DNA from 2 places in the Cytobacillus sp. FSL M8-0252 genome. Region 1 is predicted to be linked to the other one. Evidence: riboswitches for the same ligand, from Rfam matches in the RefSeq annotation. Region 1 holds a riboswitch; the other holds the start of a gene.
The links. Region 1 has a riboswitch for S-adenosylmethionine ahead of MKX83_RS19965 (O-acetylhomoserine aminocarboxypropyltransferase/cysteine synthase family protein). Riboswitches for the same ligand answer to the same signal wherever they lie in the genome.
Positions count from the first base shown of each region.

Region 2: linked by a shared signal. The riboswitch ahead of MKX83_RS08555 (LLM class flavin-dependent oxidoreductase) and the one ahead of MKX83_RS19965 (O-acetylhomoserine aminocarboxypropyltransferase/cysteine synthase family protein) in region 1 are both predicted to bind S-adenosylmethionine.

Region 1 covers NZ_JBBOWZ010000001.1:3,952,621-3,961,017, forward strand. Annotated here, with positions in the region: gene MKX83_RS19965 (O-acetylhomoserine aminocarboxypropyltransferase/cysteine synthase family protein) at 1-1,164, opposite strand, end outside; SAM riboswitch class I at 1,245-1,350, opposite strand; gene MKX83_RS19970 (hypothetical protein) at 1,439-1,774, opposite strand; gene MKX83_RS19975 (thioredoxin family protein) at 2,047-2,370, opposite strand; gene MKX83_RS19980 (toprim domain-containing protein) at 2,375-2,737, opposite strand; gene gcvH (glycine cleavage system protein GcvH) at 2,883-3,266, opposite strand; gene MKX83_RS19990 (arsenate reductase family protein) at 3,353-3,709, opposite strand; gene MKX83_RS19995 (acyl-CoA dehydrogenase family protein) at 3,926-5,710, opposite strand; gene MKX83_RS20000 (acetyl-CoA C-acetyltransferase) at 5,921-7,096, opposite strand; gene MKX83_RS20005 (3-hydroxyacyl-CoA dehydrogenase/enoyl-CoA hydratase family protein) at 7,154-8,397, opposite strand, start outside.
Region 2 covers NZ_JBBOWZ010000001.1:1,648,994-1,657,390, reverse strand. Annotated here, with positions in the region: gene MKX83_RS08560 (MetQ/NlpA family ABC transporter substrate-binding protein) at 1-28, opposite strand, end outside; gene MKX83_RS08555 (LLM class flavin-dependent oxidoreductase) at 46-1,443, opposite strand; SAM riboswitch class I at 1,602-1,713, opposite strand; gene MKX83_RS08550 (fatty acid--CoA ligase family protein) at 1,775-3,334, opposite strand; gene MKX83_RS08545 (lipoate--protein ligase) at 3,543-4,529, opposite strand; gene MKX83_RS08540 (MBL fold metallo-hydrolase) at 4,542-5,276, opposite strand; gene yhfH (protein YhfH) at 5,435-5,569, shown strand; gene MKX83_RS08530 (TetR/AcrR family transcriptional regulator) at 6,071-6,649, opposite strand; gene hemH (ferrochelatase) at 6,754-7,689, opposite strand; gene hemE (uroporphyrinogen decarboxylase) at 7,727-8,397, opposite strand, start outside.

The DNA of each region.
Region 1 (8,397 bases):
TTGATGCGTTGTGCTTGCTGGATGTATAATAAGACTTTTTGCATCACCTACATTCGCTACATGTGCGAACAGCTCAACCGAATTAATAACCTTCGCACCTGCTTCACGCCCACCAGATATGCCAAAAACGACAACTGCCCCTGCACCTTTAGATAAATATTTGTCTGCTAATTCTTTATTAGGATGGTTGTCATCGCCCGGATAAAGTACCCAATTAACAGCAGGATGATTATTTAAATATTGCACAATTTTTTTCGTATTAGCAATATGTTCTTTCATTCGAACCGTTAACGTTTCTAAACCTAACGTAAATTGGAAGGCGCTTTGTGCACTTAGTGCTGGACCTAAATCTCTTAGAAGCTGCACTCTCGCTTTAGTAATATATGCTACAGGGCCCAGTGCCTCACTATATACTATATCGTTATAGCTTGTATCCGGCTGACTTAATCCTGGATACTTCTCTGAGTTCCAATCAAATTTACCACCGTCAACAATGATCCCCCCCATTGTCGTCCCATTCCCAAGTAACCATTTCGTTGCAGAGTGAACAACAATGTCTGCGCCATGCTCAATTGGCCGACATAGATAAGGAGTTGCAAATGTGTTATCAACCACTAACGGCACACCATGTTCATGGGCGATATTTGAAACTGTTTCAATATCTAGTACTTGTAAACTCGGGTTACCAATGGTTTCGGCAAATACAGCTCGTGTCTTCTCATTGATTGCTGCTCGTAGTTCCTCTTCATTATTAATATCGATAAGCCTAACGTTGATGCCGTACTTTGGTAAAGTGACTGTAAATAAATTATATGTACCTCCATATAAATTAGAGGCAGCTACAATTTCATCACCCGCTTGAACAATATTAAGAAGAGCTAAGTAAATGGCTGCTTGCCCGCTTGCTAATGCTAATGCGCCTGTTCCCCCTTCTAACAATGCAACTCTTTCCTCAAACACAGTAACCGTTGGATTATGAATACGAGAATAAATATATCCTGTTTCTTTTAAGCCAAATAAGTCTTGCGCATGCTCTGTATTCTGGAATTGATAAGCATTATTTTGATAGATTGGGACCGCTCTTGCCCCTGTTACTGGATCAGGTTTTAGCCCACCATGAACACCAATTGTTTCAAATCGAAGTTGCTTTTCTTTTTCTGCCATTTTACATCTCTCCTCTTTTTTAAATTGGAAAGAAAAGACGACCAAAAACCCTCTTCACAAAGAAGAGGGTTTATCATCTCTTCTTATCTACCAGAGCTTTTATGCTCTGCTGGAATTAGCACCGTGTATCAAACAACCGGTTGCCGGGTTTCATAGGGCCAGTCCCTCCACCACTCTCGATAAGAATATTTAATTTTCTAATTATTCTAAGGATAGAATAACAACCTTTTTTTGGGAAGTCAATCTTTTTTTAGGACATTTGATGTATTTATGATTATTTTTGATTTAATACGAAAATGGCATCTAATTTTAATAATTGTCTAAAAGTCGACTTAAGGATGATATGCTTTTCATCCACTTGTTTCTTTAGACTCGTACGCCCTTGAAGCAAAGAATGAAAGTGGTCAGCAGTAGTTTGAATGTTTATATGATAATTTTTCAATGGGCGAGTATGTTTAATTAGCAGCCTTTTACGGTCTAATGTCAAATACAATAGATTTTGCTCTAATTCTACTCGAATCCTTATAGGTTCCTTTAACATCATTAAAATATGATCATTTACTCTTAAAGATTGATTGAAATGATAAATGAGTTCCTCTATTGAAACCACCCCCAGCCCGCGTCTTATATTCTATAATTCTGTTCCAAGAAATGATTTCCTTCTCCTAACTATCGACTTTAACTGACAGAACATTTATTTCCAACAATGTTCACAACCTATTTCCCGAGAAATATGTCAAAAGCTAGACTTATCGACAGAAAAAAGAAATATCCCATCGATTCATCTGCCTAGAATGAGTGAGGGGTGTATTTAAACATTTACGCAAACCCCCCTTGATTAAAAGCATAAGAAAACCACTTATTCCTAAACAATAAGTGGTTTTAAAATTGAGACTGTAATTCATATGATTGAATTTGTTCAAGTAAATAAGGTACTGAATGGAAAGCATAAAGCTTATCAACTAACTCTCCTTTTTTAAACACAAGTAAACACGGTACACTTTCAATTTCATACTTTTCTGCCACTGCTGGCAAAAAATTCAGGTCGGCTTTACCTATAGGAAGGTTCTGCAACAGTTGCTCAGTAATTGTTAGCATTTTCCCGGCAACTTGACATGTCCCACACATAGGAGTGAATAAATAAAATAAGCCGGATTGCTTCCTTGCGATCAAATCATTTAAGTCATTGTTTGACCAGTCAATCATGTTATCATCCTTTATCTAAATACTCGGTATATATATCTATATTTGCACTTATTAAGGCTGTAGCTAAATGATGCGCAGGTGCCGCCTCGACTTCACGATACATTTTATCAATATAGATATGCTCTGCCTCTGGTAACTCTCTCTTAAATTGTTTACGAAGTTTTTCTCCTGATGCGTCAGCATCGACTAATATATAGACTTCCTTCCCAATTAAATAATCAATTAATTCATCCAACTTCGAAGTGCCAATCGTTCCATTTGTACATAAGATCTCTACAGGTTCTCTGATTAGTCCTTTCACTTTTCGTTTGTCAGATTTACCTTCAACAATAATCACTTTATTGCCATGTTCTATATGCATGCTCATCACCTAATATATATCATTTATATATTTTATAATAGTAAGCCTTTTTACATTTGAAAACTTTTCAGCACTCATCTGGTATGTCTATATAGAAATTTAGAAAAAGGTCAAACCATTTAATGATTTGACCTTCTTTATTTAACTACAATTAATCTTCTTTTGTCATTTCTTCATATTGTTCAGCTGTCATTAGCTTGTCAATTTCACTTGCATCGGATGGCTCAACAACAATCATCCATGCTTTCTCGTAAGGAGATTCATTCACAAATTCTGGACTATCGCTAAGTTCTTCGTTAATCTCAACGATTTTACCACTAATTGGTGCATATAACTCAGAAACTGTTTTAACAGATTCTACGCTACCAAACGGTTCATCAGCAGTTACTTCATCTCCTACTTCTGGAAGCTCAACAAATACGATATCTCCAAGTTCTGATTGAGCAAAGTATGTAATACCAATACGAACTTTATCTCCTTCTGTTTTTACCCACTCGTGTTCTTCTGAATAACGTAATTCTTTAGGTGTGCTCATGTTTCATACCTCCATTAATTTAGGAAATTGTTTATTTTAATGACCGAATAAACGATCGTTTAAAACGTATAAAGCGCATCCACCATTTACAGCCAATTTTGTTCAAATTCTAGCTCTTTAAATCCGACTGTTACTTTCGTACCATCCGTTGTTAATGGACGTTTAATTAACATTCCATCCGATGCTAATAAATCTAACAGTTCCGACTCTGAGGCCGTTTTCACTCGGTCTTTTAATCCTAACTCACGATACTTTTGACCGCTTGTGTTGAAAAATTTTTTTAGCTCTAACCCACTCTTTTTGTAAAGATCTTCTAATTCCTTGCGGGATGGAGGATTTTCCACTATATGTATTGCATCATAGGCTATTTCATGTTCATCTAGCCATTTTTTCGCTTTTCGGCAAGTACCACATTTAGGATACCAATAGAAAGTAAGTGCCATGTTTTCACCACCTATTTTATCATACCTATATTCATGAATACTATCGTTTCATTAGCATAACATATTTCTTTTTATTTTCATAACGAAGAATTGTAATTATTATCATATTAAAAACAAAACAAAGAGGCCCAAATTTGTTCTTGAGCCTCAAGTCATAAACTTCGCAAATGGAGGAAGTAAATAGGTTACTTTCCTTCACTTTATTCAAGATAAATATTATACTACAAACCTTTCAGCTTCAATAATTTTCTCGGCCGCTTGACGTTTTTTCGCAATTACATTTGTTGGAGTATGTCTCGTAAACTTCTTAAGCGCTGAAAGCATCATTCGTAATGTATCGCCTTCTTCCACACCTACTAAAGTTTCTTTCGCAATCAACTCAATTTGATTAAATGCTTCTTGGCAGAAAATTTGTGTGTATAATAGCTTTTGCTCAGCTTTTGCTACTCCGTCTTTTACAATGGCTTTTTCAGTACGAAGAACAGTAGATTCCATAGAATAGGCGTAAGAAACCAGATCAGCAATATTCACAAGAACTTCTTGCTCTTTATCCAAAGCTTTTCCGTATTTTTGTGCACATAAACCTGCTGCAAGTAATGCGATTTTCTTAGCGTTCTTTACAAGATATTTCTCTTGCTCTAATGCTTCAGAACCTGGCTCTTCTGGCATCATCATCATCAATTCCTCTTGAAGTGCCATTGCTTTTTCGAATAAAGGCAGTTCACCTTTCATTGCTTTTCTAACATACGTTCCTGGTACTAAAAGACGGTTGATTTCGTTTGTTCCTTCGAAGATTCGATTGATTCTAGAATCACGGTAAGCTCTTTCTACTTCATATTCTGCCATAAAGCCATAACCACCATGTAATTGAACTGCCTCATCAACTACATAATCTAGAACTTCGGTAGAGAAGAATTTATTAAGTGAGCATTCTATTGCATATTCAGCAATAGACTTCGCTACTTCTTTACCGTCTTTGACTTCTTCATCACTCAATTGACTCATTCTGTCATCAAATAGACCCACTGTACGGTAAACGGAGCTTTCAGCTGCATAAATTTTACTTGCCATTGTTCCGAATTTTTCCTTCGTTAAATTAAAAGAAGAAATAGGCGTACTGAATTGTTGACGTTGGTTAGCGTAAGTTACCCCTAATTTAAAGGCATGCTTAGAACCACCTACTGCACCTACACCAAGTTTGTAACGACCAATATTCAAAATGTTAAAGGCAATGACATGACCACGACCAATTTCACCTAGTACATTTTCAACTGGTACTTGTGCATCTTCTAAAATAAGTGTTCTTGTAGACGAGCTCTTAATACCCATTTTCTTTTCTTCAGCACCTGTTGATACACCCGGATATTCTCTTTCAACAATAAAAGCTGTGAATTGGTCACCGTTTATTTTGGCATAAACAACGAACACATCGGCAAACCCAGCATTCGTAATCCATTGTTTTTCCCCATTTAATAAATAATGTGTGCCTTCTGCGTTTAATTTAGCAGTTGTTTTTGCTCCTAATGCATCAGATCCTGAACTTGGTTCTGTTAGTGCATAGGCAGCTAATTTTTCGCCTGTCGCAAGCACCGGTAAGTATTTTTGCTTTTGCTCTTCATTCCCGAACAATACAATTGGAAGAGAACCAATACCTACATGGGCACCGTGTGAGATAGAGAAACCACCGACACGTGACATTTTTTCAGCGATAAGTGCTGAACTTACCTTATCTAAACCGAGTCCACCGTATTCCTCTGGCACATCTGTACCAAGTAAGCCCAAGTCACCAGCTTTTTTCAATAGTTTTACAGAGCGATCGAATTCATGCTGTTCTAAATAATCCACTTGAGGGACCACTTCATTTGTCACATAATCTTCTGTTGTTTTCGCAATCATGATTTGTTCTTCGCTAAAATCCTCTGGTGTGTACATATTTTCATAAGAAATATCTTCAATTAAAAAGCTTCCACCTTTAATAAATTTTTCAGTTTGATTTGACACGTTCATCATCCTCCATCTTCATTCTTTATGCTTTTTGCAGTTTTTGTTAACATTGTTTTTTCAAAGGTAGTTAAATAGAACTTTCACTTCGGTTCATTGCGGCACACACTCACTTTTTGCGGGGCTCAAATTTCTTTGATCTTTAACCGCAGGAGTCGAGTGTCTTCCGCTCTATAACACTATTGGTTTTAAAAACAAATATAGTCGTTTTTAAAGAAGTTCAAACACACCTGCGGCACCCATTCCGCCACCAATGCACATCGTTACAACACCAAATTGCTCGTTTCTACGCTTCATTTCATGAATTAATGATAGTGTTAGCTTAGCCCCAGTACACCCAAGTGGATGCCCTAAAGCAATAGCTCCCCCGTTAACATTCACTTTTTCTTCATCCAACCCTAATTCTCTAATGACTTGAATGGATTGAGAAGCAAAAGCTTCATTTAGTTCGAATAATCCGACATCTGATAGCTCTAACCCCGCTAGTTTTAAAGCTTTAGGAATTGCTACAATTGGCCCAATCCCCATAACCTCTGGCGGCACGCCTCCGACAGCAAAAGAACGAAACTTCACTAAAGGCTGCAGTCCTTGTGCATCTGCTTTCTCTCTGTCCATAATCATTACAGCTGCTGCACCATCACTTGTTTGTGATGAATTCCCCGCTGTGACTGAGCCTTTCACATTAAAAGCTGGTCTCAGTTTCCCTAAAGTTGCAACTGTTGAATCGCTCCGTACACCTTCATCTTGTAAAAACTGGAAGGTGCGTTCTTTCACTTTATTATCCGATCCAATTTGACGGAGTGTTACATCAACCGGAGTAATTTCATCAGCAAATTTACCTTCACTTATTGCTTTCGCTGCTTTTTGATGACTACGCACAGCGAATGCATCTTGTTCTTCTCTTGAAATGCCGTATTTCCCAGCAACTTGCTCTGCTGTATGCCCCATACTCATATAATATTCAGGAGCTGTCTCGGCTAAAGTTAAATTAGGACGGACAACATGACCCATCATAGGTACAAGACTCATGGATTCAGCTCCACCGGCGATCACTGTATCTGCGTGACCAAGCATGATTTTTTCGGCACCATAAGCGATTGATTGCAACCCTGATGAGCAATAGCGATTGACTGTGATTGCTGGTACCGAGTCTGGAAGCCCAGCTAATGCACCGATATTTCTGGCCATATTCAAACCTTGCTCTGCTTCTGGCATGGCACAACCAATAATTAAATCATCTATACTACCTTCATAATTTCCAGCTCGTTTCAACGTTTCTTTTACAACAAGTGCACCTAAATCATCTGGCCGTACAGTGGCAAGTGAGCCTTTTTTTGCTTTACCGACAGGTGTTCTAGCACCTGCAACAATTACAGCTTCTTTCATTGCTTTTTCCCTCTCCTTCTACTCTCGGTATCTTTTATTCTCTCTAGCAATCTATAATTAGTTACGGAGTGGTTTACCCTTTAAGAGCATGTGTTGCATTCGTTGTTGAGATTTTGGCTCTGCAATAAGTTTTAAAAATGCTTCTCTTTCAAGGTCTAACATATATTGCTCATCCACTTCTGTACCAAAAGGCACTTTGCCCCCAGCAATGACATATGCCAGTGCTTTGGCGATTTTCAAATCATGTTCTGAAATATAACCAGATAAATGCATAGAATTAGCACCTAAAAGTAATGCGGCATACCCTGTTTCACCAACTACTGGGAATTTCACTTTTGCTGGTGGAAGGTAACCTGCATTTGCCAATGCTAATACCGCTTGTTTAGCATCATAAATGAGGTGATCTCCATTCACACTAATTGCATCCGAAGCATTCAAAAAGTTATTTTCTCTCGCCTCTTCTCCTGATGTAGATACCTTTGCCATCGCAATTGTTTCAAAGACTTTATTGGCCACGTTCTGTAGATCAAACTGAACTCCTTTAGGCATGCTTGCTAAATGTTTCAAATATAGTGACTTGTTCCCTGCACCACCTGGAATTAATCCAACTCCTGCTTCCACCAAGCCCATATAAGTTTCACTTGATGCTTGAACATGTGCCGCACTTAAAGCTACTTCCGCTCCTCCGCCAAGTGTCATACCGAATGGGGCCACTACGACTGGTTTTGCACTATACTTGATTTTCGTCATCGCATTTTGGAATTGTTTGATAACCATATCTAATTCGAAGTAATTATCATCTTGAGCTTCCATTAACATCATTCCAATATTTGCACCGACACAGAAGTTCTTTCCTTGATTGGAGATAACAAGACCTTTATAATTTTTCTCTACTTCATCAATAGCGAAATTAATCATTTGAACAATGTCTAAACCAATCGCATTACTCTTTGAATGGAACTCTAAGATAGCGACGCCATCGCCTAAGTCGATTAAGCTTGCTCCAGTATTTTTCTTAATCACACCTTGTTTTTGTTTTAATTGCTTTAAGTTTATTACTTTTGGGTTTAACTTAATCGGCTGATACTCACCATTTTCATACACATAAGTTGTCGCGTTCTCTTCCTTATAGAACTGTGTATGCCCATCAGCGATCATTTTCTCAACCCATTCTGGAATGTCTAATCCTTCCGCTTTCATTTTGTTAACTGATTGTTCCAAACCAATGGCATCCCATGTTTCAAATGGGCCCATATTCCAACCAAATCCCCATTTCATTGCATCATCAATGGATTGAATAT
Region 2 (8,397 bases), 2.3 Mb from region 1:
CAAAAAATAATAACCAAACTTTTCTCATACCCTTCACCTCTTATTTTAATTATTTATCTTTTCACCTTTACGATATTTACTTCCTGGATGACCACTCGGTAAAAGGGGCGAGCCATGAGTAAAAAGCTTTTCTCTTAACGTACCCTTTTTGTATTCCTTTTTATATAAACCACGTTCTTGTAGAATCGGAATAACAAGCTCAATAAAATCTTCCAAATCTGCTGGCGTTACTAAATGATTTAAATTAAAACCATCGACACCAGAGGCTTCAAACTGATATTGAATTTGGTCTGCTACTTCTGATGGATTGCCGACAATTATATTGTCTCTATCTAATCCTTCTAATTTTGAAATCGCTTCTTTAATCGATAGTTTTTTCTTCGCATCTTTCGTTAATGAAGCAGCTTTATAATGCCCATGCTCTGTAGCTTTAAATTCAAATGGGTTATCTAACTCATCCTTTGTAAATTCCGCAACATTATAACCGCTTGCGCCCCCAAACTGTGCTTTCGCTGCATCTGCACTCCATAATTGGTTGTATTCAGCAAATTTCTCTTCCGCTTCTTCAGTTGTCTTACCTACGATGACTGTTAGGAAAGTGAATATTTTAATATCTTCCGGATTCCTGCCATATTCTTCCGCTTGTTTTCGAATATCCTCTGTATAATGTCTTACTCTTTCAGGTGTTGGCCCACCTACAAATACACATTCTGCATGTTTTGCTGCAAAAGCACGTCCTTTAGGAGAAGTCCCTGCTTGATATAAAACAGGTGTTCTTTGTTGTGACGGTTCTGTTAAATGCGGTCCTTCGACATCAAAATATTCTCCTTTATGGTGAATTTCATGGATTTTCTTACGGTCGATTAATACCCCTTGTTCTGTATCTTCTATCACTGCTCCATCTTCCCAGCTTGATTCCCACAGTTTATAAACGACATCCATATATTCATCGGCAATTTCATAACGCTTATCGTGTTTGATCATATCTTTGAAACCAAAATTTCTTGCTGCATTAGGAAGATAAGAAGTAACGATATTCCATGCCACTCTTCCTTTTGTCAAATGATCTAATGTGGAAAACCGTCTTGCCTGCCCAAAAGGTGGCTCATATGTTGTACTCACCGTTAATGCAAATGACAGATGCTCTGTCACTGCTGCCATAGCAGGGATGACAAACGCCCCATCATTAACAGGAAACTGTAATCCATCGTTAATTGAAGGTTCTTTACTTTCTTTATACGTATCATAAACACCTAATACATCCGCAAAAAAGACAGCATCGAATTTTCCCTTCTCGAGTGTTTTGGCTAATTCCATCCAATAATTAATATCTTTATAGGCACGATGTCGTTTGGAATCTTTATGCTTCCATAGCCCATGAGAATTGTGCATTGCACTTGTCATTTCAAATGCATTCAATATCATTTGTTTTTTATAACTCATACTGCCATTACCTCCTCTAATACTTCTACAAAAGAAGCATAATAATGTATTTATCAATTGTGCTAAGAATGTTTATCGCTTTTGGTGGTCCAATCAGCCATAAAAAAACCTCTTCCAAAAAGGAAGAGGTAACGTACGCTCATAAATATTTCATTCTCTTCCTATCTTTCAAGCTAAATGCTAGCTTGCTGGAATTGGCACAGTACTTGCAATGCTAAGTCTGTTGCCGAGGCTTCGTAGGGCCAGTCCCTCCACCTCTCTAGATAGTGGTTATTTAATTGATATAGTTACTCTAAAATATTTAGAATCTTTTGTCAACATGTTTTTTAACTTATGCTTCCTGATTTTCTAGTACCTTTTTCTTAAGAGCACGTCGCAGTATCTTTCCTGTTGTATTCTTCGGCAATTCTTCTAAAAATTCTATAGAGGAAGGAATTTTGTATTTGGCTAACTTTTCTTTACAATAAGTCAATAAATGTGCCTCTGTTAAATTTTCAGTTTTAGGTACAATATAGGCTAAAACTTTTTCTCCTGTATTCTGATCAGGTACACCTAAAACAGCCGCTTCTACAATGTCAGGATGGTCATAAAAAACCTCTTCTACTTCCCTTGGATACACATTATAGCCACCAACAATTATCATATCTTTCTTACGGTCAACAATGTAGAAGTATCCTTCTTCGTCCCTCTTAGCTAAGTCACCTGTATATAACCAATTTTCCTTTAAACAGGCAGATGTTTCTTCAGGCATTTTGTAATATCCTTTCATAACGTTAGGGCCTTTCACAACAAGCTCCCCTACTTCACCTACAGCGACCTCTTCTCCTAATTCATTAACTACTCTATTTTCAACATGAATAATAGATGTGCCAATCGACCCCGGTTTCCGTGGACGATCTAGTGGGTTAAAGCATGTGACCGGAGAAGCTTCTGATAAGCCATAGCCTTCAGAAATAACCACATTGAATTTCTTCTCAAAATTTTCTAACAATGCAACAGGAAGTGAAGCACCTCCAGAAATACATAATCTCATAGATTGGAAGACACCAGGGTTGCCTTCAGGATATTGATAAAGAAAATTATACATTGTAGGCACGCCGGCAAAAACAGTTGGCTTGTATTTTTCCGCTAAACGGAAAATTTCTTTCGGACTAAATTTAGGGTCTATTAAGATTGTTGCTCCACTTATCAGAGGTGCATTCAGAGCAACAGTTAAGCAAAACACGTGAAACATAGGTAAGGTTGTAATCACCGTATCACGTTCATTAATCTGCAAATAGTCCGCGACATCACTCGCATTACTATACAGGTTACGATGAGTTAACATGGCTCCTTTAGGTTTGCCTGTTGTTCCTGATGTATAGAGTATAATCGCGACATCATCGGGTGTAACATCTGCATCAACAAATGTTACATCTCCATTGGAAACAAGCTCTGAAAACGATTTCAATTTAGGAAATACCGACTTATCTCCCAGAGCTGGAAGTCCACTTGTTTGACCGGTTTCGCAGACAGTATAATGCTTAATATCTGTTAATAAATGATGCATTTTTTCTGCTAATGGTAATAATTGCTCAAGCATAATCACCGCTTTTACATCACCATCTCTTAAAATATAGCCAATTTCTTCAGGCGTATAGATAGGGTTTATCGGTATGACCTTTGCTCCTAGCTTTAACGCACCATATAAACTAATAACAAAATGCGGCGAATTACCAAGTAGCAAGGCAATATGATCACCTTCTTTAATACCTAATGACGAAAGTCCTGATGCAAACCTTGTTACTTGTTCATCGAGCTTTGCGTATGTACATGCTTGATCCATAAAATAATACGCATTTTTTTCCCCATTTTCTAAGGCAATCTTGTGAAGCTGACTTGTTAAATTCAAGTTTCTCCCTCTTTTCTGAATGAATAGTCATTCATTTTTATAATATAAATTTTCTAAATTTATTATATTAAAAGAAATTTCAGGATTCAAGTAGTCTACGGATATCTACTCTATTTTTTTCTTTATAATAAAATAAAAAGCATAAAAGTTCTTCATCCTAAACGGTGAAAATACTTTCATGCCTTAGTAAAAACAGACTGATACAGCTCTAATAAACTAAATTTACAAAGTCTTCTATAGTGATATTACCGAAATAATGTTTTATATTTACACCAGCTAGCGCCTTTTCAATTTCGCTTTTTTCGTAGCGGATGCCTTCTAACTTTTCTTCAATATCGGTTACATCTCCGACACCAAAGAAATCACCGTAAATTTTACATTCAGTAATTTGTCCTTTTGTTACATTCAGTCTAATGTCAATAGAACCCACTGGGAATCTTTTAGAATGCTCATAATCAAATTTTGGTGACTTGCCATAGTTCCACTCCCAATTTTGATATCTTTGTTCTGAGATTTTGTGAATTTCTTCCCAGTCTTTTTCTGTTAGGCGATATTCACTTACTTCACTACCTTCAAAAATATGATGTAAAATTAGCTGTCTAAATTCTTCGATAGAAATTTTTTCAGTTAAAAATTCAGAGATGTTTGCTACCCGGCTACGAATAGATTTGATTCCTTTTGATTCAATCTTATCTTTTCTCACTTTAAGTGCAGAGACAACATTTTCAATTTCTGAATCGAGCATTAATGTTCCATGGCTAAACATTCTCCCTTTTGTAGAGAACTGTGCATTTCCAGAAATCTTTCTCCCATCTACTGTCAAATCATTTCTACCGCTTAATTCTGCATTTACACCTAACTTTTTTAGAGCAGTAATTACTGGTTCAGTGAATTTTAAGAAATTATGAAAGCTTTCGCCATCATCCTTTGTGATGAAACTAAAGTTTAAATTACCAAGATCATGGTATACAGCACCGCCACCAGATAAACGGCGCACCACATGCAGTCCATTTTTTTCAACGTATTCTGTATTGATTTCTTCAATCGTATTTTGGTTTTTACCAATTATGATAGATGGTTTATTTATGTAGAACAATAGATATGATTCATTAATATCTAAATTCTTCAACGCATATTCTTCAATAGCTAAATTAATGCGAGGATCTGTAATTCCTTGATTATCTATAAATTTCATGGTACCACTCCTTTAAATTTCAAAAGTCATGCCAAATGCGGCTAGACTAATCGGTCCTTTGTACTCTGTTAAAGCTTCATCCTTTAACGATTCTATATTACCATAATGGGGCAAATGGGTTAATAGAAGATGCTTCACTTTAGCTATTTGTGCTAACCGACCAGCATCATAGCTATTCATATGTCCCGCATTTTTACCTTCTTGATGTCCATAAAAATTACACTCACATAGAAGTATATCTGCTTCATGAGCAAACCCTTCTAACTCTTCTTTATATGAGGTATCACCTGTATATACAATTACTTTATTATCTACTTTTATGCGCATCGCAAAGCATAATACAGGGTGGTTAGTCCGTTGAAAAGTAATTGTAAAGGGGCCAACTGTTAATGGTAGGCTCTCTTTAATAGGTACACCTTCTGAGATATTTTTATAATTTAATTTTTGGAATTCATATTCATTTTCATCATGCCCATAAATCGGTAAAATACTTGTTTTTTTTCCTAAGTACCCTTGAATTAAACGAGCATGTTGAAGTACACCTATATCAGCATGATGATCTGGGTGGTAGTGGGAAAGTATGACTGCGTCTAACTCCTCTGGTTGTTTAATCTCTTGCATTTTGGATATAACAGCACTTCCACAGTCAATTAATAATGTAAAATCATCATGCTCTAATAAGTACCCCGCAGTTGCTTCTCCCACTTTTGGATAACCTCCACATGCACCTATAACCGTTAACTTCATTGCATTTCCCTCCTTTTGATTCATCTCTAACTATACTAAATAATGCCCATTTTTTCATTTTTTCTAATTTGTATTGAAACAGTTGTTGACTATATTAAACTGTTATAATACAATGTAAATATCAAAACAATTCAATTAACGATTAGGAGGCTTCAACCATGGTTCAAAACATTTTAGATTTCTTTAGGAATCTCCCACAAAAGCAATGTACTGAATGCGGGAAGTCCATCGAAGAGCAACATGAATGTTACGGTAATAAGTGTGACCATTGTTTAGGTGTCTCAGATTTATAGAATGCTAGTTTCCATCCCTTAATATATAACCATTGGAAGAAGAAGGCCTGCTCCCCTTAGCAAGTCTTCTTTTTGTTTTACTCCAACAAGCCTTCTAGTATGAATGACTTTTGAATCCAGGTGTAAAAAGAATAAATACTGTTACAGGAAACCTCAGCTTGGCATTTCTTTCTGGTTTTTGATCTGAGTGAGACGCAAATCACCTTTGCTCAGCTCTCATTTCCAATTTCCGATTTTGACTGACTTGGAAACTCTATTTGCTCGGCTTCATTTGTGTTATTCAAACAGAATGACTTATTTAAGTCCGGACTCTCTTACCCCGCTGAGTGAAGATTGGTTTTGCTGGAGTGAGCTAATTCATACAATATTTTAGCGCTGCTTAGATTTACCTTTTAAATAAGCACAGTGAAATAACTGTTATCTAAAATCACTTTATTAGAAACAAAAAAACCAGCCCACACTTGATGTGCGAGCTGATTTGATGATGATTCCATCCTACATTCATGATTTTATAAGCCCTTTAAACACATACCTTTCCATAAGCTCAGCGATTTCACTTTTCGAAAGTGGGGCATGCTGTCTTTCCCAATCAAAAATGAGTGATATGTATAACTTTAACATAATAAAGGCAGTCAATTCAGGGTCGCACGGCTCGATTTCTCCTTTATCAATACCTAATGTTTTTACCTTTTCTCCTATATAAGAAATGATTTCTCTTTCCATTTTGTTCGTCATCTCTATAACTGCAGTGGTCCCCATTTCTTTTCCCTCTTGGAACAGCTTAATTGTTAATTGATGCTCTAGTCTATATTCCAAAATGCGATATAGAGCTAAATGTAAATTTTCTTGTAAAGATAAATCTGGTGACAAAACCTGCTCTGCCTCTATTTTCATTTCTCTAATAAGTGCCGTAATAATTTCATCAAATAATTCTTCTTTATTTTTAAAAAAAGTGTATATAGTCCCTTTTCCTACATTAGCAATTTTGGCTACTTGCTCCATTGTTGTAGCTTTATAGCCAAAAAGAGAAAATGATTTTGTGGCAGCTTGAATAATTAATTGTTTACGGTCAACGGCCATTTACTTCTCCCCTCTCTATGACCAAACTGTTCATATTGTCAAAAAATCCTTAAAAAAGAAACCGCTCCTTTATGAAAATAAAAAAAGCGGTTGCAATCAACTCATTACTTATTTTTCATTCTGTCTAAGACAACTGTTGCTAAAGAATCAATAAACGCTGGATGACTATTTGGCATTTCTGGACGATAGTAGGCAGCTCCTATTTCATCTGTAACCACCTTACATTCATAGTCATTATCATATAAGACTTCTAAATGATCAGCGACAAAACCGACTGGTGCATAAATAAATGCTTTATAGCCTTTTTTTGCATGTAAATCTCTTGTTAAATCCTGCACATCAGGCCCTAACCATGGGTCAGGTGTATTTCCTTCGCTTTGCCAACCGACAGCAAATTCACGAACGCCAGCTTCTTTAGCAATTAACTCAGCTGTTTCTTGTAGTTGATCAGGATATGGATCACCATATTCTTTAATTTTTTCTGGTAAGCTATGTGCAGAGACAATTAATATATATTGATCTCTTTCTTCACTTGACATTTTAGCGATTTGCTTCTTCACACCATCTGCCCAAAATTGAATAAATTTCGGTTCCTTATACCAACTATCAACTGAGTAAATAGTTGGACCACCAAGCGTCTGAGCTTTATCTTCTGCTCGTCCATTATAAGATTTGATGCTAAAAGTAGAATAATGTGGTGCAAGAACAAGACTGACAGCTTTAGTAATCCCATCATTATGCATTTGTTGAACTGCATCTTCAACGAATGGTTCTATATGCTTTAAACCGATATAAGCTTTAAACTCATATTGATCTTGAATCTGATTTAAATGTTCTTGAAGTGATAGCGCTTGATTCTCAGTTATTTTTGCTAATGGCGATATTCCTCCAATCGCTTTATAGCGACTCTTTAAATCTTCTAACATCTCTTCCGATGGAGTTCTACCATGTCTAATATGTGTGTAGTAACGTTCAATATCTTCTTCTTTATAAGGTGTTCCATAAGCCATTACTAACAAACCAATTTTTTCTTTATTCATTCTTACACCTCTTTAAAAATGATTACTTTTTCTTTTATTATTTCCCAAATTGTTCCTTAGAATAACTGTGGATAAACGATGTGAGTTTTTTTAATGTCTCAGGATTTACTTCTGGGAAGACACCATGTCCTAAGTTAAAAATATATCCGGGTTGACTCATGCCTTCATCAAGAATAGCACGGACCTTTTTCTCAATTACTTCCCACGGAGCAAGTAACAAGGCTGGCTCTAAATTCCCCATCACTGTCTTTGAAATACCCCTTGACCTTGCTTCACTAATTGGCAACCTCCAGTCAAGGCCTACAACATCAATTGGAAGGTCATTCCATTCATTCGCTAAATGACTCGCGCCAACACCGAACATAATAAGTGGTACCCCTTCATCTTTCAAACTAGAGAAGATTTTTTCCATGACGGGTTTAATATAAATACGATAATCTTCTACATTTAATGCACCAACCCAAGAATCAAAAACTTGAATGGCACTAGCACCTGCTTTAATTTGCGCTTTTACATATGTGATTGCCATTTCACCTAATTTATCCATAAGTGCAAACCATGCTTTTGGTTCTGAATACATAAACGCTTTTGTCTTATAATAATTTTTAGAAGGTCCACCTTCAATCATATAACTCGCTAATGTGAATGGTGCACCGGTAAAACCAATTAACGGTACAGTTAATTGCTCTTTTGTTAATAACTTAATCG